One region of the Streptomyces sp. NPDC087428 genome, then DNA from elsewhere that is predicted to be linked to it. Evidence: riboswitches for the same ligand, from Rfam matches in the RefSeq annotation. Region 1 holds a riboswitch; each other region holds the start of a gene.
The links. A riboswitch is a leader RNA that binds a small molecule or an ion and turns the genes downstream of it on or off. The one in region 1 is predicted to bind cobalamin.

Region 1 (7,289 bases):
GAGCACCGGGAGACCGACTGCGGGGAGAAGGGCGGTCGTGACCGCCTGCCCACGCACCGTCGGGTCGGTCACCGTGAACAGCGCGAGCAGCGCGGCCAGGCCACCGGTGATGGACGCCGCCAGCGAGTGCCCGGCCGCTCCGCACAGCACGACGGCGAGCCCGATGCCGAGCACGGCCCGGGACGCGAACCGCAGCCGGATCCGTCCCGGATCGCGTGCGACGAACGCCCTCTTCAGCAAGTCGCCCCGCCCCTTTCGCGCATGGAACCAGCGCAGACATGAGAAAGGCGCCGCAGAGATCCCCGGAGGACCCGCAGCGCCATTGATGGACACATCTCAGCACCTGGAGGGCTAATGGTTCAAATCAGACCCAATCCTCTGGACCAATGGCACAGGATCATCGCACCTTGCCCGGCCACGGCCGAGCCAACGGACCAACCTGCCCTGACACCGGCGCGGGTCACCCGGTCGGCAGCCAGGTGTCGAGGGCTGCCGCCGGCTCGTCGCGTCGGGTGCGGTCGGATCCGGTACGCGGGACTCCGGCGGCCCGTCAAGGGCCGGTGCCGGTCGCTGGGGACAGATCACCGACGCGCGTGCCGCGCGCCCCGCCCCCAGTCGGTCCGGCCACGGACCCGCGAACGAGCGTCAGCGTTCGGCCTTCCTCAGGGCTGCCGCGAGTGAGGCGATGGCCGCGGGATTGCGCGGGCTCTCGACCAGGTCCACGTAGTCGAGAACGACGATTCGGTCGTTCTTGATGGCGGAGACGTTGGCCAGCGGCGGATAGGACTTCAGGAACTTCCGCTTCTGGGCCGCGCTGGTGTCCCCGTAGTTGTTGATGACGATCACCTCGGGGTCCCGCTGGACGACCGTTTCCCAGCCCACCGTCGTCCAGGTGTCCTTGAGGTCCTTCATGACGTGGTCGCCGCCGGCCCTGGTGATGATGTCGTGCGGTCCGGCGTAGGCACCCGAGGTCAGGGGCTTGTCACGGCCGTCGTCGTAGAGGAACACCCTCGGCCGGTCGGTGCCCTTCAGGGCAGTCGCCTGCGCTTGGGCCACTTGCTTCTCGAACCGGGTGATGAGGGTGTCGGCGCGCTTCTCGACGTCGAACACCTTCCCCAGGTTCCGGAGATCGGTGTAGAGCGCTTCGAGCGGCGGCATCACCCCGCGTGCCTTCCCCTGCCCGTTGCGGCACGACTCGCTCAACAGGTACGAGTCGATGCCCACCTTCTCCAGGGCTGCCGGGGTGAATCCGTCTCCCTCGTTGAAGCCGTAGTTCCAGCCCGCGAAGACGAGATCGGCGCGTGCGTCGAGGACGAGTTCCTTGTTGATCGTCTCCTTGGAGAGCCAAGTGGTCTTCTTGTAGCCGCCCTTCCAGGGGACGGACGTCAGATCGCCCTTGTCGTCGGGCATCACATAGCCCGCCATGTGGTCCTCCAGCCCGAGGGCGAACATGATCTCGGTGATGCCGACGTCGTTGGTCACCACGCGCTGCGGTGCTTTGCCGTAGGTCTTCTTCTCACCACAGTTCTCGACGGTCACCGGGTAGTGGCCCCCGGCCGCGGGTGCGCTCTCACTGTCTTGTCCGTCCTGCGGGGCGATCTCCGCGCCGCAGCCGCTGAGGGCCATGGCGGCTGTGAGGACGAGACCGAGTGCGGCGGGACGTATCAGGTGGGACATGGTGGCAGTGGTTCCTTAGGAAGGGGAACGGTCGGGGTGGAGACGGTCGAAGATCAGCTGTACCGCTCCGGTCTCCGGGTGGGGCACCCGGTGCGCCCGTACTCCGAAGACCTCGGCCAGCAACTCGGGGGTCAGTACGTCGTGCGGGGCGCCTGACGCGACGATCCGGCCGCTGTCGATGACATGGAGGAGGTCGCAGTGGAGTGCGGCGAGGTTGAGGTCGTGCAACGCGGTGAGCACGGTCAGTCCGCTGGCGCGAACCAGGGCCAGCACCTCCAACTGCTGGGCGATGTCCAGGTGGTTGGTGGGCTCGTCAAGCACCAGCACGCGTGGCTGCTGGGCCATGGCGCGGGCGATCAGGACCCGTTGCTTCTCGCCGCCGGACAGGGTCAGGAAGCCGCGGTCGGCCAGGTGGCCGGCCCCGACCTCCGCAAGCGCCGCCTCGCAGATCCGCCGGTCCTCCTCAGAGACCCGTGCCGCCGGCCCCTGGTGCGGCATCCTTCCCATCGCCACGGTCTCGGCGACGGTGAAGTCGAACTCGTACGTCGCCTCCTGGGGAAGCGCGGCCAGCCTGCGGGCACCTTCCCGCGGGCTCATGGCGTAGAGGTCCTCGCCGCCGATCCGGACCGTTCCGGCGGAGGGGCGCAGCGCCCGGTAGACGCAGCGCAACAGGGTCGACTTCCCGCTGCCGTTGGGCCCCACCAGGCCGACGAGCTGGGCGTCGCCCGCTCGTAGCGTGATCTCCTCCACCAGGCGCGCACCGGCGATCTCGACCGTGAGCTGATCGATGTCGATCCGCATCACGCGCCACCGAAGGTGTAGGAGCGGCGGCGCATCAGCAGGACGAAGCACGGCACGCCGATCATCGCGGTCAGCACACCGACCGGCAGTTCGGCCGGCGCGAGCAGCACGCGCGAGAGGATGTCCACCCAGATCAGCAGGACGGCTCCCGCGAGCGGTGCGACGGCCAGCAGCCGGCGGTGATCCGCGCCGACCACCATCCTCGCGGCGTGCGGGACCATCAGGCCGACGAACCCGATCGCGCCGCTCACCGCGACCAGCGCCCCCGTGACCGCCGCGGAGACCAGGAACAGTTCCTTGCGCAGTCTTGCGGCGTCCACGCCCAGCGCGGCCGCGGTCTCGTCGCCCATGGCAAGGGCGTTGAGGCGGCGCGCCGACCACGCGAGGTGGGCGAGGCCGCCGATCGTGGCGCCCGCGGCGATCGGGACGGAGGACCAGGTGGCACCCCCGAGGCTGCCGAGCATCCACATCATGGCGGAGCGGGCGGCCTCGCCGCGCTCGGCGGCGAACACCATGAAGGTGGTGACGGCCGAGAAGCCGTAGTACATCGCCGTGCCGGTCAGGACGAGTCTGAGGGGGGTCAGGCCGCGTGCTGTACGGGCTGTCGCGTACACGAGGATCATCGCGAGGAGTGCGGACAGGAAGGCCGCCGTGGACAGGGCCCAGATGCCGAGCGCGCTGAAGACTCCGAAGATGAGTACGGCGTTGGCACCGACGGCCGCGCCGGAGGAGATGCCGAGGACGAACGGGTCGGCCAGGGCGTTGCGGACCATGGCCTGCACGGCGACACCGATGGCCGAGAGGCCGGCCCCGACGACCGCGGCCAGCACGGCTCGCGGAAAGCGCAGCTCCCAGACGATGGTGTACCCGGGGACTCGGTCAGGAGCGATGGACCCTCCGGTCAGGCCGGCCCACAGGTCGCGCAGTACCTCTCCCCAGGAGATCCCCGAGGCCCCGATTCCCGCACCGCAGACGACGGAGAGCGGCAGCAGGACGGACAGGGTGGTCAGCAGGAGGGGCAGGGAGAGCCGCCGGGGAGGGGCGGGCCCGCCGCCGGCCCGGGACGTGCGCGAGGGCGGGGCCGGTATGTGTTCGAGGGAGGTGACCACGGGCGGATCGCTTTCGCCTCAGGCCGTGCACCTACGCAACCGAAGGAGCAGCCCGGACGCGAAGCGCCCAACGCAGCGCCTCTCGCAGTCCACGGCGAATTGACAGGAGCTATCACCGCCGCGGGTAATCGGGCTCGCGGAGCACAGGACGGCTCCGCCTACCGTTGCGGGTCAGCGCCGGAATTCGACCGGACTTCCCCCGCGGGGCGTGTGCAGCTTAGCGGGTACGGGATGACGTCCCTCCACGGAGGAACCCCACCGGCACACCGGGCGCGGTCGCCCCAACCGGGGCAGTCACGAGGTGGGCCGGCCGGAGCCGGAGACCGGCGTCCGCGACCGCGGTGACGGACACATCCGCTGCCGTTCCACCCCCGGTGCCGCGCCGGCCACGCGCCCGTCCTCCGCGCGGCCATCCCCTCCGCGGAGCCCGGCAACAGCCCGCTCCGGACGGTATGGACACGGCTGGTTGACATGACTACGCTCACCCTTGGTCTAGACCGCAGAACTCTCCGGACATCACCCCACATCTCCAGGAGCTACGTATGCGCAGAAGGATCACCTCCTTACTGGCCGGGCTCGGCCTGGCCGGGGCGGCGCTGTTCGCCACCTCCGGCAGCGCCCAGAGCCACGGCTACACCGACTCACCCATCAGCCGCCAGCAGCTCTGCGGGATCGGCACCGTCAAGCACTGCGGGCAGATCCAGTGGGAGCCCCCGAGCGTCGAGGGCCCCAAGGGCTTCCCCACCCGCGGACCGGCCGACGGCCACATCTGCTCGGGCGGCATCGGCCGGTTCTCCGAACTCGACGACCCGCGTGGCGGCGCCTGGCCCGCCACCAAGGTCACCGCCGGTCAGAACTACACGTTCAACTGGCGGATCGAGGCCCGGCACGCCACGACCGACTTCCGGTACTACATCACCAAGGACGGCTACGACCCCACCCAGCCGCTCACCCGGGCGGACCTGGAACCGCAGCCGTTCCTCACCGTCCCCTTCGGGGGCCGGCTGCCCGGCTCGACGGTGAGCCACTCGGGCGTGCTGCCGCAGAAGTCCGGCAAGCAACTGATCCTCGGCGTCTGGACGATCTCTGACACCGGGAACGCTTTCTACGCCTGCTCCGACGTGCAGTTCTGACGTCCTGCCGCCGCTCCTGACCGACCCGCCCCGCCCTGGGCCGGTACGGGGCGGCGGCTCCGGAGGCGCGCCGGTGCGCCATTGGTACAGTCGCTGCCCCGACCGACGTACCAGGAAGAGGCCGGCGGACCATGGCGGTGGACGCGCTCGACACCCGCATCCTGCGGCTGCTCATCGAGCAGCCGCACACCAGCGTGCGCGAGTACGCACGGATCCTCTCGATCGCGCGGGGCACCCTCCAGGCCCGTATCGACCGGCTGGAACGGGACGGAGTGATCACCGGCAGCGGCCCCTTCCTCTCCCCCGCCGCGCTCGGCCACCCGGTACTGGCCTTTGTGCACCTGGAGGTCACTCAGGGGCATCTCGACGACGTGGGCGAGGCGCTCGCCGCCGTGCCGGAGATCGTGGAGGCCTTCTCGACCACGGGCGGCGGCGACCTGCTGACCCGGGTCGTGGCCCGGGACAACGGGCATCTGGAGGATGTGATCCAGCGCCTGATCCAGCTGCCGGGCGTGGTCAGGACCCGGACCGAGGTGGCCCTGCGCGAGCGGGTGCCGCACCGGCTGCTGCCCCTGGTGGAATCGGTGGGACGGGCGGCGGCGGGTGGCCCGGGATGATCAGCGGCTGAGAGCATGTCCGCCATGAACTCATCACGTGCGCAGGCCCCTTCGGTCGTCTTCGACCTGGACGGCACACTCGTGGACAGCGAGCCGAACGCCTACGAGTCGGCACGGCTGCTGCTGGAGCGGTACGGAGTACCGGACTTCACCTGGGAGCAGAACGCCCGGTTCATCGGAATCAGCAACCGCGAGGCGCTGGCCGTACTGCGCACCGAGTACGGCATCGAGGCCTCCGCCGACGAGCTGGTGGCGGGTCAGGACGCCATCTATCTGGAACTGGCGCGCACCTCGACCGAGGCCTTCCCCGAGATGCGGAAGTTCGTGGAGACGCTGCACGCGCGCGGCATCGCCATGGCGGTGGCGTCGGGTTCGTCACCGGCCGCGATAGAGGCCGTACTGAAGAGCACCGGCCTCGACGCGTACCTCACCGAGTACGTGTCCGCCGAGGAGGTCGCGCACGGGAAACCGGCACCGGATGTCTTCCTGGAGGCCGCCCGGCGCCTCGGCGTCGCGCCCGCCGGCTGTGTGGTGGTGGAGGACGCCGTGCCGGGCGCCGCCGCGGCTCGGGCGGCGGGCATGCGCTGCATCGCGGTCCCCTACGTCCCGGCGACCGCCGGCGATCCGGCGTTCGCGGCGGCGGACCTGCTCTTCCCCGGCGGTCAGGGCGAGTTCAGCGCGCAGGCCGCCTGCGCGTGGCTGTTCCCCCGATCCGTACCGACGCCGCCCGACGGTCATCCGGAGGCCGCGCGCCGGATATCCTGATCTTGCTGCGTGTCCCCCACCCCGTCAGTTCCCGATGAGGTCGCAGCCGCGGCAGTCGAAGCGGTCCTCGGCCCGAGACATTGGATAGGTGTGCGCAGGTGCTGGTTGCTGGTCGGTACCGATTGATATCCGCCATCGGTCGTGGCGGGATGGGTGAGGTCTGGCGGGCCGCGGACGAGGTCCTCGGCAGGTCCGTCGCCGTGAAGCTGCTGCTGGGGGAGCACGCCGACGAGTCGGCCACCGCGCGCTTCCGGCTGGAGGCCCAGACCGCCGCCCGGCTGAGCCACCCGCATCTGGTGGCGGTGTTCGACTTCGGGTCCTGGGAGGACCGGCTCTTCCTCGTGATGGAGCTCGTCGAGGGCAGGAGCCTCGCCGATCTGCTGCTGGCTCAGGAGCGGCTGGACCCGGAACAGGTCGCCCGCATCGCGGGCCAGGCCGCCGCCGGACTGGCCGCGGCCCACCGCCAGGGGATAGTCCACCGGGACATCAAGCCCGGAAACCTGATGCTGGACGCGGAGGGCGCCGTCAAGATCGGCGACTTCGGTATCGCCCAGTTCGTCGACGATCCCTCCGCCGCGCTCACCACCACGGGCCATATCGTCGGCACCAGCCTCTACCTCGCACCGGAACGGGCCCTGGGCCGTACGGCCGACGCCGCGTCCGACATGTACTCCCTCGGCTGTGTGATCTACCAACTGCTGCTCGGCCAGCCGCCGTTCCGCTCGGACACCCCGACCGCCACCCTTTACCAGCACGTGGACACGCCTCCCGTGCCGCTGCGGCAGCGCGGGGTCGAGATGTCCGCCGCCTTCGACTCGTATCTGCTGGGACTGCTCGCGAAGCAGCCCGAGGACCGGCCGACGGCCCAGCAGGTCGCCGACTGGTTCACCAGCGAGGCCTGGCGGGGGCAGGCTGAGCCGCTGCCGATGTACCGGCCCACTCCCCCGCGCGCACCGGCCGCGCCCTACGCGCCGGTGTCCGCACCGCCCTCCCCCGCCCAGCACCGGTCCGGGACCGGATCCGGCGAGGACTCCGGCGCTCCGACGACCTACCGGCTGCCCCAGGCGTCCGCCGGTCACGGGCGGCGCGCGGCGGGCCGGTCCAGGAACGTCAGGCGGCGCACCACGCGCGAGGCGATAAGACGCCGCCCCAGAGTGGCCAGCGCCATCGCGGGCACGGTCGCCTTC
Region 2 (7,289 bases), on a different contig from region 1:
GCCGGCCGCAGACGCCGGTTCCTCGCCTCCATCGCCCGCGTGACCACGGGCCGCATCTGCATGAGCGCGAGCGCGGTGGGCTCCGCCCGGGCCACCCTCGCCATCGCGGTCCGCTACTCCGGCCACCGGTACATCTCCGGGGGCCGCGCGTTGCCGCCGCTGGCGGTGATCGCCCACCGCAGCCACCACGGCCCGCTCGCCGGGGCCATGGCCACCGTCTTCGCGATGAGCCTGCTGCACCGGCGTGCCCTGGACCGCTGGGAGGCGGCGGTGCACGGCCCGGCGCCGGAGCGCGAGGCAGCAGGGCAGCTGGTCGACATCGCCAAGGGATGGATCACCTGGCAGGCCAGGTCCGTGATCGTCGAATGCCGCGAACGCTGCGGCGCCCAGGGCCTGCTGGAGAGCAACGGGATCACCGAACTCGTCACCGGGGTGGAGGGTGCCATCACCGCGGAGGGCGACAACCTGGCCATCCACGCCAAGGCGGCGTCCGAGATGGTCATCTCCGCGATGCCCGCGGCACTGGACGAGGGGGGTTTCCCGGACGGCTCGCCGGCCGGCGGCCTGGACGATCTGCGGTACCTCGGCCGGCTCCTGGCCCAGGTGGAGCGGATCCAGTTCGCCCGCTCCCGCGCACGCATGGCACGGGCCCCGCACGGTGGACCGCTGAAGCGGTGGAACGCGGGATCAGGGCCCGCACTGCGTGGCGTCGAGGCGCACGCGTACCGGCAGGCGGCCGACGCCTACGCGCAGGCCGTCGAGGACCTGCCCGAGGGGCCCGCCCGCGAGCGGCTGAGCGATCTGGCCCGGCTGTTCGCGCTGCGCTGGATCGAACGCAACAGCGGGGACCTGCTCGTCGCAGGCCACCTCACGGCCGGCCAGGTCGACGGACTGACGGAGACCATCGAGCAACTCGTCACCGCCGTCGCTGCCCACCTGCCGGAACTCGCCGCCTCCTTCGGGCTGCCGGAGGAGCTGCTCGCCGACTGGCCCATCACGGGGGCCCGCTACGCCGAGGCGTACGACGACCCGGACGCGTCCTGGCACACGGGCGGACGACTGGCGCCCGCCGGGGCCGAGTGGTGAGGGCCCGGCCGCTGCTCCGTGCGGCCGAGGCGGCACAGGGGCTCGGAGTCGGCGTCGTGCTCCTGGCCTTCTGGGGCACCGCGGCCGTGTTGTCGCGGTGGTGCCCCGGGGCACGCGGCCACTGAGGCGAATCGGTTCGCCGCAAGGCGTAACTGGACGGACTCTGCTCAGTTACTCCGGCGTCGGGGCGGTGAGAGGCGCCGCCCCTTACACCCCCGCCGGACGGGCATGATGGAGAGGAAGACCATGAGCGCGATTCACCCCACGATCACCGAGGTACTCAGCCGTACCTTCAGGGTGCCTGTGGCCGAGATTCTCCCCGAATCCACGATGGACAGCCTGGACATGGACTCCCTGGCAGTCGCCGAGTTCGCCGTCGTCATGAGGGAGGCCCTCGGCGTCGAGCTGGACCCGGACACCCTGCACAGGGACACCAGCCTCGCCGGGCTCACGGAGTTCCTCCGGGTGGCGGCCGGCGGCGAGGCCCCGGCGAGCGCCGCCCGATGAAGACGCCGGCCATCGCCGTCACCGGCCTGGGAATGATCACCCCGGCCGGCAACGACACCGAGTCCACCTGGGACGGCGTGTGCGCCGGGGTCAGCCCGGCCCGCACCGTCCCCGCACTCGCAGGGTGCGCGATCGACTTCGCCTGCACGGTCGACGGCATCGACCTGGACGCCGCGGTCGGTCGCCGTACGGCCTTCCGCATGGGCAGGTACACCAAATTCGCCGTACTCGCCGCGCGGGAGGCGGTAGCCGACTCGGGGCTCGACCCGGGCGGCTGGGACGGCAGCCGGGTCGCGGTCGTCGTCGGCACCAGCAGCGGCGGTTCCGCCGGTCTCACCGATCAGGCGCTGGTGCTGGAGCGGCGCGGACCCGAGGCGACCTCGCCCTCCGGGATCCTGCTCACCATCCCGAACATGCCGGCCGCCGAGATCGCGATCGAGATGGGCGCCACGGGCCCGAGCCTGGCGCCCTGCACCGCCTGTTCGTCCGGGATCACCGCACTGTCCGTGGCCCGGGACCTGCTCGTCACCGGGCAGTGCGATCTGGCGATCGCGGGAGCCACCGAATCGACCCTCTTCCCGATCGCCATGACCGGATTCGCCAGATCCGGCGCGGCCGCCCACGCGGACGGGGACCTGTCCCGGCTCAGCCGGCCCTTCGCGGCCGACCGGGCCGGGCTCGTCATGGGGGAGGGCGCCGCCGTCATGGTGCTGGAGCGCGCGGCCGACGCCGAGGCCCGGGGCGCCGAGCCGCGCGCACTGCTCGCGGGCACCGGCGCCACCACGGACGCCCACCACCCCACCAGCCCGCACCCCGACGGGCGGGTCGCCCAGGCCGCCGTCGAGGCCGCGCTGCGCGACGCGGGCTGGCAGGCCGCGGACGTCGAGCACATCAACGCCCACGGCACGGCCACACGGCGCAACGACGCGGCCGAAGCCGCGCTCATCGGCCGGGTCTTCCCGCACCGGCCGCCGGTCACCGCGCCCAAGGGCGTACTGGGCCACTGCATGGGCGCGGCCGGAGCGATCGAGGCGGGACTGACGATCCTCACCCTCCAGCGCGGAATCATCCCGCCGGTCGCCAACCTGGACGCGCCCGCGCCCGGGTTCGACATCGACTGCGTCACCAAGCAGCCGCTGGTGCTGCCGGTCCGGCGTGCCGTCAGCCACTCCTTCGGATTCGGTGGACACAACGCCGTGGTCGCGCTCCTGCGGCCCTAGCGACCGGGCCGGTGGAGGGGGCCGGGAACCCCGCCCGTTCCACCGGCCGCACCGCCGCTGAGCTGCGCGGAAGCCCGTGGTAGCGTGCCGGGGCCAGTCGAACTCCACGTAGGGGTCAGGGAATCCGGTGCGAATCCGGAACTGACGCGCAGCGGTGAGGGGGACGGGCGGGGCCAACGGCCACTGGGAGACCCATGGGTTCCCGGGAAGGCGTCCCGACCGTACGAACCCGAGTCCGAAGACCTGCTGGCACCCGCGGTCCGGCACCGGGTCGCGGAACTCCGTACACCGGGCCCCGCGCATGGGCCCAGAGACGCCGAGGTACTCCGTGCCGCCCATAGCCGGCCACGCCCGCTCCGCCGCCCTGCTCACGGCCGGAATCGTCCTGCTGACCGCCTGCGGCGGTGGCGGTGGCGGTGACAGCTCCGCAGCCAAGCCCAACGGTGGCGAGGGCTATCCGGTGACCCTGAAGAACTGCGGGCGCACCGTCACTGTGGACGCCGCCCCGCGCCGGGCCGTCCCGGTCGACCAGGGGTCCACCGAGATCCTCCTCTCGCTCGGCCTCGCCGACCGGCTGGCCGCCACCGCCACCTGGACCGACCCGGTGATGAAGGGTCTGGAGAAGGCCAACGCCGGTGTCCCGAGGATCTCCGAGAACCGCCCCTCGTCGGAGAAGGTCCTGGACCAGGAGCCCGACTTCGTCAGCGCCTCCTTCGAGTCGACGCTCGCCAAGGGCGGCGTCGCTCCCCGGGAGCAGTTCGAGAAGCTGGGCGTCCCCACCTACGTCTCGCCCGCCGACTGCACCGCCAAGGACAACAGCAAGGACGGCGACGGAGTCCGGACCGGAGCGCTGACCATGGACAGCGTCTACGGCGAAGTGCGCGACCTGGCGAAGGTGTTCGGCGTTCCTGAACGGGGCGAGAAGCTCGTGGCTGAGCTGCGTGCCCGGGTACGGAAGGCCACCGACGGCATCGACGCCTCCGGCGCCACCCTGATGTACTGGTTCGCCAACGCCGAGTCCCCGTACCTGGCGGGCTGTTGCGGGGCGCCCGGCGTCATCACCCGCGAGCTCGGCGCGAAGAACGTCTTCGACGACACCCATGAGGAATGGCCGCAGATCAACTGGGAGACGGTCGCCGACCGCAACCCGGACGTGCTGGTCATCGGCGATCTGACCCGGAAGTCGGAGACCGCCGAGAGCGCCTCGCGGAAGATCGCGTTCCTGGAGTCCAGCCCCGCCACCAAGAACATGGACGCCGTACGGCACAAGCGCTACGTGCTGCTCAGCGGCCAGGCCATGAACCCGTCGATCCGTACGGTCGAGGGCGTGGAGCGCGTCGCCGCCGGGCTGCGCACCTTCGGGCTCACGGGGTGACGGACACCGAACAGGCCGCGGAGACGGGGGAGCGCGTACTCCCCGCGGCCGGTGAGCGCGGACGTCCCGGCATCAGAGGCATCGGGGGCATCCGCGGCATCCGCGGTGGACTCCTGTGGGCCGGTGGGTTCCTGCTGCTCGTCCTGTCCGTCGCGGTGGCCGTCACCATCGGCCCGGCCAGGATCTCCGTCGGCGACGTCCGGGACACGGTCGCCGCCCACCTCGGGCTCGGGGAGTCGCCGCTCAGCCCGATCCGCGACGGCATCATCTGGAACCTGCGGATGCCCAGGACCCTGCTCGCCGCCGTCTGCGGCGCCGGGCTCGCGGTCTGCGGCACGGTCATGCAGTCGCTGCTGCGCAACCCGCTCGCCGACCCGTTCGTCCTCGGTGTCTCCTCCGGGGCGTCGACCGGCGCGGTCGTGGTCGTCGTGCTCGGGGTCGGCGGGGGAGCGGTGTCCCTGTCGGCCGGCGCGTTCATCGGGGCGCTGTGCTCCTTCGCGCTGGTCCTGCTGCTCAGCCACACCCTCGGTGGCAGCACCGACCGGGTGGTCCTGTCCGGGGTCGCGGCCATGCAGCTGTTCTCCGCGCTCACCTCCTTCGTCGTGATGACCGCCGCCGACGCCGAACAGACCCGCGGCGTGCTGTTCTGGCTGCTGGGCTCGCTCGGCGGCGTCGGCTGGACCGATGTGTGGACCTGCTCCGCCGTGCTGGCCGTCACGCTGCTGATCTGCCTCGGCCATGCCCGTACGCTCGACGCCTTCGCGTTCGGCCAGGACGCGGCCGCCACCCTCGGCGTCCATGTCGGGCGCACCCGGATCGTCCTGCTCTGCACGACCGCGCTGCTGACCGCCGCACTCGTCAGCTCGGCCGGCGCCATCGGCTTCGTCGGCCTGGTTCTCCCGCACGCGGCCCGCGCGCTCACCGGTTCCGGGCATCGCAGACTGCTCCCGGTCACCGCGCTGGCCGGGGCCGTGTTCCTGGTCTGGGTCGACACCCTCGCGCGCACCGTCCTCGATCCGCAGGAGGTTCCGGTGGGCGTCGTCACCGCCCTGATCGGCGTGCCCGCCTTCGTCCTCGTCCTCTACCGCACCCGGCGGTCGGCATGACCCCGCCCACCCGCGGCGGGCTGCGGGCCGAGCGGGTCAGCCGGGAGGCGGGCGGCCGCCTCATCCTGGACGGGGTCTCACTGGCACTGCCGCCCGGCGCGACCGTCGGGCTGATCGGCCCGAACGGCTCGGGGAAGTCGACCCTGCTGCGGATACTGGCCGGGGTCCTCGCCCCGGACGCCGGCACGGTCACCCTCGACGACGATCCGCTGGCCAGGATCGGCCGCCGCACGGTGGCCCAGCGGGTCGCGGTGGTCGATCAGCACTCCCTCACCCAGGTCGAGCTGAGTGTCGTGGACGTCGTACGCCTCGGCCGTATCCCGCACCGCCGCGCATGGTCGGCGGCGACGGCCGCGGACGAGGCCGCGGTGGGCGAGGCGCTGGAGCGGACCGGTCTCACCGGCCGCCGGGACCAGTCCTGGCACACCCTCTCGGGCGGTGAGCGCCAGCGCGTCCAGATCGCCCGCGCGCTGGCCCAGCAGCCGCGCGAACTGCTGCTGGACGAGCCGACGAACCACCTGGACGTCCAGCACCAGCTGGAACTGCTGTCCCTGGTCACCGCGCTTCCGCTGACGGCCGTCATCGCCCTGCACGACCTCAATCTGGCCGCGATGTTCTGCGACCGGATCGTGGTGATGAACGCGGGCCGGGTGGTCGCCGGTGGAGCCCCGGACGAGGTGATCACCCAGGAGCTCATCGCGGAGGTCTACCGGGTCAGGGCCGTCGTGACACCCGACGGCCCCGAGGGGCGGCCCTCGGTGCGCTTCTGCCCGGGGCGGCCCTGACCGGGGGGCCCGCGGCACACGAGAGGGCGGACCCCGTGGTGCGGGTCCGCCCCTCGCTCCTGTCCGGTACGGCCGGTCCGGCGCGGTGCGCGGGGGTCAGCGGCGCCGTCCCTGACCGAACTCGCCGCCCATGTCCTTGCCGCCGATGTCCTTGCCGTCCTTGGTCATGCCGTCCGCGTAGTCGATCTGCTCCTTGCGCAGTTCCGCGGAGACTTCCTTCTGCTCGGTCACCTTCTTGGTCTCCATCCGCACCCGCTCGACCGGCACGGTCTCCTTCCGCATCGTGGCGCGCTCGGCGTGCAGGGTGACCTCCACGTCCTGTTCGTTGATGTCCGAGCGGGCGGCCTTGTCGCCGGGCTTGAGCGGTTCGCGCACCACGCGCACCTCTTCGTGCGACACGGGCACGGTCCGGGTGACGTTCTCGGTCACGACGTACTTGTGCAGCCGGGCCCTGCCGCTCTCGTACTCCTCGGTGCCGATGCGCAACTGCTCCTCGGAGCGGATGAGTTCCTCCTTGCCGTTCAGGCCGGCGGCGGACCGTTCTGCGCCCGCTCCGGCCAGCGGCCGGGCCGTACCGGAGGTGTCGGCGTCCCGGTGCTTGCCCGTGCCGGCGCCCATGGCCCCGGCTCCTGCCCCGGCGGCCGCGCCCGCTCCGGCCGCGCCCATGGTTCCGGTCCCGGACGTCGTCGGGGCACCGGTGCCGGCGGCACGGTCGCCGAGCTTGCCGCCGGTGTTCCTGGTCAGTCCGTAGTGCCGGTAGAGCTCTTCCTCCTCGGAGACGGAGAGATGAGCGTCCGCGTCCACCCGGGGGGCTTCCTTGACGCGGTCCTTCGGATGGGAGATGTGCAGGTCGGAGCCCACGCGACGGGCTCCGGCGAGAGGCACGAAACTCTCCTTCATACCGAACAGGCCGGTCTTCACCGTGATCCAGTCCGGTCGGCCGGTGTTGTCGTCGACATACACCCGCCCCACGTTGCCGATCTTCTCGCCCGCGGTGTCGTACACCGTCAGGCCGTCGAGCTCTCCGGAATCCGTGAAACCGTCAGCGGCTCCCATGACCGATTCCTCCTACCCCGGGCGCGTCCTGTGGGTGGGTCCAGCAGGGAAGGCGCGTCCGGATTCCATCGCGCCTCACCCGGATGGACGCTGCAACTTCCCGGCCGGTGGGGTCGGGGTGCCGTACCCCCGGCGCGTGGGCGCAGGCCCCGTG
Region 3 (7,289 bases), on a different contig from region 1:
TGCCCTCGAAGGCGCACGTGTCCTTCAGACCCTTGATCCAGGTGTCCGAGTTCTCGTACTTCTTCGGGTCGATCTCGCCGAGTGCCCCGTTGAGGATGTACGTCATGGTCTCGGTGTTGCCGAGCTCCACGACGTCGGGGAACTTGTCGCCGGCCAGGGCGGCGTCGAGCTTCTTGGCCTTGTCGGCCCAGGTCTGGTACTGAACGTTGACCTTGACGTTGGGGTACTTCGTCTTGAACTGGGTATTGACATCCTTCACCAGTTCAGGCCACGTGCTCTGCGCGTCCGACATCAGCCAGACGGTGAGCGATTCGTTGCGGTCCTTCGGGTCCTTCGACGATGCCTTGTCGTCGTCCGAACCACACGCTGCGATCGAAACCAACATGCCCGCGACGCCGATCGCCGCGATGAGCTTGCGCTTCACGCCACCCTCCTCAGGGATGCTGCAACCCCTGCCCACCGCGCAAAACACGTCGACGAGTACTGCTGGGGCTGGAACCTGGTCTTTAATGGTTTAGACCAGTACCGGGAGCTTGGCCTAGACCTTTAGGGGTGTCAAGGGTGTATAAGAAGTGCACTCGCGTCCGTTATAGGACCGACATCTGAGGGAGGGCGACGAGCCGTGACGGGACCGTGCCACCATGTGAGCCGCGACAGACGGAGGAGCCGGTGACGGCAGCAACGCAGCAGTCGGGAAGGCGGGCCATGGGTGCCGACGGGGGCAGTACGGAGAACGAGACGGGCGCGAGCGCGGGTACGCGCACCGCGCGCGTCCCGAAGTACTACCGGCTGAAGCGACATCTCCTCGACATGACGGACACGATGCCGCCGGGCACCCCCGTGCCCCCGGAGCGGACCCTGGCCGCAGAGTTCGACACCTCGCGCACCACCGTGCGCCAGGCGCTCCAGGAACTGGTCGTCGAGGGCCGGCTGGAGCGCATCCAGGGCAAGGGCACCTTCGTCGCCAAGCCGAAGGTCTCACAGGCCCTGCAACTCACCTCGTACACCGAGGACATGCGCGCCCAGGGGCTGGAACCGACGTCCCAGCTACTGGACATCGGCTATGTCACGGCGGACGACACGCTCGCCGGGCTCCTCGACATCACGACCGGCGGACGCGTACTGCGCATCGAGCGGCTGCGGCTGGCGAGCGGTGAGCCGATGGCGATCGAGACCACGCACCTTTCGGCCAAACGCTTCCCCGCGCTGCGACGCTCGCTGGTGAAGTACACCTCTCTCTACACGGCCCTGGCCGAGGTGTACGACGTGCGGCTGGCCGAGGCCGAGGAGACCATCGAGACCTCACTCGCCACCCCGAGCGAGGCCGGGCTGCTCGGTACGGACGTGGGTCTGCCGATGCTGATGCTGTCCCGGCACTCGCTGGACGAACAGGGCGAGCCGGTCGAGTGGGTCCGCTCGGTCTACCGCGGCGACCGCTACAAGTTCGTGGCCCGCCTGAAGCGTCCGCTGGACTGAACGGGCACCACCCCGGCACAGCATCCGGAAAGCCCCCGTGGACGCGCTTCCACGGGGGCTTTCCGCTCTCCGGCCGACCCCTCAGTACCGCCATTGGTCTGAACCAACTCTCGCGCACCCAGAGCCATTTGGGCGAACCCCTCCCGGACGGAAGACCGTTGCCGGACCGCAATGCGGACAGGGGGTGACGCTGGCACGGGCGCTCACTTAGATTTCCCTGCGCGTTACAACAGGTGATCAGCGAGGGGACGGAGTCGCCGCCATGCCAGCAGACCCAGAAGGAAAGCCAGCGGACCCAGGAGGAAGGCCACCCACGGTCACACCCGTGCGGGTGGTCATCGCCCTCTGCCTCATCGCGCCGTTCGTGGCGATGCTCTGGGTGAGTTCGTACGCCAAGATCGACCCGACCTTCATCGGTATCCCGTTCTTCTACTGGTACCAGATGCTCTGGGTGCTGATCTCGACCGCGCTCACGATGATCGCGTACAAGCTGTGGCAGCGTGACCAGCGCGCCCGCAAGGGGGGTGCGTCGGCATGAAGGACGGCGTGAACGGCGTCGCGCTCGGCGTCTTCATCTTCTTCTTCCTGGCCGTGACGGTCGTCGGCTTCATGGCGGCCCGCTGGCGCAAGGCGGAGAACGAGGCCAGTCTCGACGAATGGGGCCTGGGCGGACGGTCGTTCGGCACCTGGGTCACCTGGTTCCTGCTCGGTGGCGACCTCTACACCGCGTACACCTTCGTCGCCGTACCCGCGGCGATCTACGCGGCGGGCGCGGCCGGCTTCTTCGCGGTGCCCTACACCATCCTGGTGTACCCGCTGATCTTCACCTTCCTGCCGCGGCTGTGGTCGGTCTCGCACAAGCACGGCTACGTCACCACCTCGGACTTCGTCCGCGGCCGCTTCGGCTCCAAGGGGCTCTCCCTCGCCGTCGCGGTCACCGGCATCCTCGCCACCATGCCGTACATCGCGCTCCAGCTCGTCGGCATCCAGGCGGTGCTCGACGTGATGGGCGTCGGCGGCGGCGAGAACACGCACTGGTTCATCAAGGACCTGCCGCTGCTGATCGCGTTCGCGGTGCTCGCCGCCTACACGTACTCCTCGGGCCTGCGCGCGCCCGCGCTGATCGCCTTCGTCAAGGACGGGCTGATCTACCTGGTCATCCTCGTGGCGATCATCTACATCCCGATCAAGCTCGGCGGCTTCCACGACATCTTCGCCTCCGCGCAGGAGAAGTTCGCGGGTCCGCCGGGGGGCAAGCCGACCGGCGCGCTCGCGCCCGGCGTGAACGGCCAGTGGGGCTACGCCACGCTGGCGCTGGGCTCGGCGCTGGCGCTCTTCATGTACCCGCACTCGATCACGGCGACGCTCTCCAGCCGCAGCCGCAACGTGATCCGCCGCAACACCACGATCCTGCCGCTGTACTCGCTGATGCTGGGCCTGCTCGCACTCCTCGGCTTCATGGCCATCGCCGCCGGGGTCAAGGTGGACAACGGCCAGCTGGCGATCCCGCAGCTCTTCGAGAACATGTTCCCCGACTGGTTCGCGGGCGTGGCGTTCGCGGCCATCGGCATCGGCGCGCTGGTCCCCGCGGCGATCATGTCGATCGCGGCGGCGAACCTGTTCACCCGGAACATCTACAAGGACTTCCTGAAGCCCGACGCGACACCCGCCCAGGAAACCAAGGTCTCCAAGCTGGTGTCGCTGCTGGTGAAGGTCGGCGCGCTCGCCTTCGTCCTCACCATGGACAAGACGGTCGCGATCAACTTCCAGCTGCTCGGCGGGATCTGGATCCTCCAGACGATGCCGGCCCTGGTCGGCGGCCTGTTCACCCGGTGGTTCCACCGCTGGGCCCTCCTCGCGGGCTGGGCGGTCGGTATGATCTACGGGACCGCCGCCGCCTACGGAGTCGCCAGCCCCACCCAGGCGCACTTTGGGGGGTCCTCCAAGGAGATCCCGGGCATCGGCGAGATCGGCTACATCGGCCTGACGGCGTTCGTGCTGAACGTCGTGGTCACCGTCGTCCTCACCTTCGTCCTGAACGCCGTGAAGGCGCCTGCCGGGGTCGACGAGACCTCGCCCGACGACTACACCGCGGACGCGGGCGACCCGGGCGTGAAGACCGAGCTCCCGCCGGCCACGGCCGGGGCGCCCGGCGGTCACTGACCCGCCCCGCCACGGGCCGCCGCACCCCCCGCACCGGGGTACGGCGGCCCGTTCGCGTACCGGGCGCGGGGGCCCGGGAATTCCCGCGACCGAGCACGCGGAGTGCGGCACACTTCCGGGCATGGACATCACCATCAGGCCGGTCGGGCCCGCCGAGCACACGGTCCTCGGCGAAATCACCGCAGAGGCCTATCTCGGGGACGGGCTGCTGGACTTCGGCGCCGACGACCCCTATCTGGTGCAGCTGCGGGACGTCGCCCGGCGGGCCGCGGAGGCCGAGGTGCTCGTCGCGGCGGACGCATCGGGGCGGGTGCTCGGCGGCGTGACGTACGCACCGCCGGGGAACCGGTGGGCGGACATCGCGGCCGCCGACGAGGCCGAGTTCCGGATGCTCGCGGTCTCCCGCGAGGCCCGTGGGGCCGGGGCGGGCGAGGCGCTCGTCCGGGCCTGTATCGAGCGCGCACGGGCCACCGCGGGGGTCACGGGGATCGCGCTGTCGACGCAGCCGGGCATGCGCGGAGCCCATAGGATCTACGGGCGCCTCGGCTTCGTACGGACCCCGGAAAGGGACTGGTATCCCATCGAGGGGCTCTCGCTGCTGACCTACCGCCTGGACCTCCTGCCGACGTCATGACGTCGCGCCGTTGAGTCGCGCGACACAACATGTGGGGGCTGCCGCATCGGGCTGCCCCCACATGTATGCTCGTGCTCGCTGTCGCCGCAGGGAAATCCGGTGCGAATCCGGAACTGTCCCGCAACGGTATGTTCGGTGCGCTTTTGCGCACCCGTGAGTCCGAGGACCTGCCGACAGCGCATCCGGCTCGACCGATCCGGATGCCCAGATGTCCGGGCCTCGTGGATGGGCCGGTGGACGCCGCACGGAGTACTGCCCCAGGGCCCGGCTCCGCCCGGCTGCCCCCGTTCCCCCGCCGGCCCAGAGCCGAGCGAGGGAGAGCACCACGTGACCATCGCGCCAGCCGATCCGGTTTCAGCGGCCGAGTCCGAAGCAGTCGAGTCCGGGACGGACCGGTCCGCGGCACCCGCGAAGGACGGACCGGGAACCGCGTTGCTGCGCACCCTCACCGACCTGACCGCGGATCTGCCCGACACCGACCCCGGACGCGTCGCCGGCGCCGCACTGCGCGGCCGCAACGCCCGGTCGGACGAGGCCGAGCTGCGCTCGCTGGCCACCGAGGCCGCCGCGGGCCTGATCTCGGAGGACCCCGCCTACTCCCGGCTCGCCGCCCGCCTCCTCACCCGCTCGATCGCGGACGAGGCGGCCGGACAGGGCGCGACGGCCTTCTCCGCGTCGGTCGCCGTCGGGCACCGCGAGGGCCTGATCGCGGACCGCACCGCCGAGTTCGTGACGCTCCACGCGGCCGCCCTCGACGCACTGGTGGGACAGGCCCTCGCCGACGGCGCCGACGACCGCTTCGGCTACTTCGGGCTGCGCACCCTGCACAGCCGCTACCTGCTGCGCCACCCGCTGACCCGCCAGGTCGTCGAGACCCCGCAGCACTTCATGCTCCGGGTCGCCGCCGGGCTCGCCGAGGACAACTCCGAGCGCGCCCTGGACGAGGTCGCCGCGCTCTACCGGCTGATGAGCCGGCTGGACTACCTGCCCTCCTCCCCCACGCTCTTCAACTCCGGCACCCGGCACCCGCAGATGTCCTCCTGCTACCTGCTGGACTCGCCGCTGGACGAGCTGGACTCGATCTACGACCGCTACCACCAGGTGGCGCGGCTGTCCAAGCACGCGGGCGGCATCGGCCTCTCGTACTCCCGCATCCGCGCCCGCGGTTCACTGATCCGGGGCACCAACGGGCACTCCAACGGCATCGTCCCGTTCCTCAAGACGCTCGACGCGTCCGTCGCCGCGGTGAACCAGGGCGGCCGGCGCAAGGGCGCCGCCGCGGTCTACCTGGAGACCTGGCACGCGGACATCGAGGAGTTCCTGGAGCTGCGCGACAACACGGGTGAGGACCAGCGGCGCACGCACAACCTCAACCTGGCGCACTGGATCCCGGACGAGTTCATGCGCCGGGTCGACACGGACGGCACCTGGTCGCTGTTCTCCCCGGCCGACGTGCCCGAGCTGGTCGACCTGTGGGGCGACGCGTTCGACGCCGCGTACCGGGCGGCCGAGGCCAAGGGCCTGGCCCGCAAGACGATGCCGGCCCGTGAGCTGTACGGCCGGATGATGCGGACGCTCGCACAGACCGGCCAGGGCTGGATGACGTTCAAGGACGCCTCCAACCGGACCGCGAACCAGACCGCCGAGCCCGGCCGCGTCGTGCACTCGTCGAACCTGTGCACGGAGATCCTCGAAGTCACCGACGACGGCGAGACGGCCGTCTGCAACCTGGGTTCGGTCAACCTCGGCGCGTTCGTCGCCGACGGCACCATCGACTGGGAACGCCTGGACGCCACCGTCCGTACCGCGGTGACCTTCCTCGACCGGGTCGTCGACATCAACTTCTACCCGACCGAGCAGGCGGGCCGCTCCAACGCCCGCTGGCGGCCGGTGGGCCTGGGCGCGATGGGTCTCCAGGACGTCTTCTTCCAGCTGCGCCTGCCGTTCGACTCCCCCGAGGCACGGGCCCTGTCGACGAAGATCTCCGAGCGGATCATGCTCGCCGCGTACGAGGCCTCCTGCGCGCTCGCCGAGCGCTCGGGCCCGCTGCCCGCCTGGTCCGAGACGCGGGCCGCCCGCGGGGTGCTGCACCCGGACCACTACGACACCGAGCTGAACTGGCCGGAGCGCTGGGACGCGCTGCGCGCCCGGGTCGCGAAGAGCGGGATGCGCAACTCGCTGCTGCTCGCCATCGCGCCGACGGCGACGATCGCCTCCATCGCGGGCGTGTACGAGTGCATCGAGCCGCAGGTCTCCAACCTCTTCAAGCGCGAGACGCTCAGCGGGGAGTTCCTCCAGGTCAACGCGTACCTGGTGGACGAGCTGAAGAGGCTCGGCGTGTGGGACGCGCGGACCCGTGAGGCGCTGCGCGAGGCGAGCGGCTCGGTGCAGGGCTTCGCGTGGATCCCCGAGGACGTACGGGCGCTGTACCGCACGGCGTGGGAGATCCCGCAGCGCGGACTGATCGACATGGCGGCGGCCCGTACGCCGTTCCTCGACCAGAGCCAGTCGCTGAACCTGTTCCTGGAGACGCCGACGATCGGCAAGCTCTCCTCGATGTACGCGTACGCCTGGAAGCAGGGGCTGAAGACGACGTACTACCTGCGCTCGCGCCCGGCGACGCGGATCGCGCGGGCCGCGTCCGGCCAGGCCGCTGCCGCCGCCCCCATTCCCGTACAGCAGGCGGCCGCGCCCGACGCCGACGCGCTCGCCTGCTCCCTCGAAAACCCCGAGTCCTGCGAGGCCTGCCAGTAATGAGCACATCCGAGAACAAGAACCTGCTCGACCCGGGCTTCGAACTGACCCTGCGGCCCATGCGCTACCCGGACTTCTACGAGCGCTACCGGGACGCGATCAAGAACACCTGGACGGTGGAGGAGGTCGACCTCCACTCCGACGTCTCCGACCTCGCCAAGCTGTCGCCGGGCGAGCAGCACATGATCGGGCGGCTCGTCGCGTTCTTCGCGACCGGTGACTCGATCGTCTCCAACAACCTCGTGCTGACGCTGTACAAGCA

Region 2: it holds a riboswitch for cobalamin, as region 1 does, so the genes downstream of both, ACIO3R_RS21020 (ABC transporter substrate-binding protein) here and ACIO3R_RS38115 (FecCD family ABC transporter permease) in region 1, are expected to answer to the same signal.
Region 3: it holds a riboswitch for cobalamin, as region 1 does, so the genes downstream of both, ACIO3R_RS08355 (ribonucleoside-diphosphate reductase subunit alpha) here and ACIO3R_RS38115 (FecCD family ABC transporter permease) in region 1, are expected to answer to the same signal.

The regions. Positions count from the first base shown of each region.
Region 1 covers NZ_JBIUXR010000028.1:24,776-32,064, reverse strand. Annotated here, with positions in the region: gene ACIO3R_RS38130 (FUSC family protein) at 1-240, opposite strand, end outside; gene ACIO3R_RS38125 (ABC transporter substrate-binding protein) at 646-1,677, opposite strand; gene ACIO3R_RS38120 (ABC transporter ATP-binding protein) at 1,693-2,478, opposite strand; gene ACIO3R_RS38115 (FecCD family ABC transporter permease) at 2,478-3,587, opposite strand; cobalamin riboswitch at 3,689-3,820, opposite strand; gene ACIO3R_RS38110 (lytic polysaccharide monooxygenase) at 4,130-4,720, shown strand; gene ACIO3R_RS38105 (Lrp/AsnC family transcriptional regulator) at 4,852-5,337, shown strand; gene ACIO3R_RS38100 (HAD family hydrolase) at 5,362-6,102, shown strand; gene ACIO3R_RS38095 (serine/threonine-protein kinase) at 6,201-7,289, shown strand, end outside.
Region 2 covers NZ_JBIUXR010000009.1:297,973-305,261, reverse strand. Annotated here, with positions in the region: gene ACIO3R_RS21035 (acyl-CoA dehydrogenase) at 1-1,086, shown strand, start outside; gene ACIO3R_RS21030 (acyl carrier protein) at 1,333-1,593, shown strand; gene ACIO3R_RS21025 (beta-ketoacyl-[acyl-carrier-protein] synthase family protein) at 1,590-2,813, shown strand; cobalamin riboswitch at 2,891-3,079, shown strand; gene ACIO3R_RS21020 (ABC transporter substrate-binding protein) at 3,115-4,188, shown strand; gene ACIO3R_RS21015 (FecCD family ABC transporter permease) at 4,185-5,294, shown strand; gene ACIO3R_RS21010 (ABC transporter ATP-binding protein) at 5,291-6,079, shown strand; gene ACIO3R_RS21005 (PRC and DUF2382 domain-containing protein) at 6,176-7,135, opposite strand.
Region 3 covers NZ_JBIUXR010000003.1:227,417-234,705, forward strand. Annotated here, with positions in the region: gene ACIO3R_RS08330 (sugar ABC transporter substrate-binding protein) at 1-424, opposite strand, end outside; gene ACIO3R_RS08335 (GntR family transcriptional regulator) at 706-1,476, shown strand; gene ACIO3R_RS08340 (DUF3311 domain-containing protein) at 1,808-2,014, shown strand; gene mctP (monocarboxylate uptake permease MctP) at 2,011-3,639, shown strand; gene ACIO3R_RS08350 (GNAT family N-acetyltransferase) at 3,761-4,273, shown strand; cobalamin riboswitch at 4,326-4,463, shown strand; gene ACIO3R_RS08355 (ribonucleoside-diphosphate reductase subunit alpha) at 4,601-7,027, shown strand; gene ACIO3R_RS08360 (ribonucleotide-diphosphate reductase subunit beta) at 7,027-7,289, shown strand, end outside.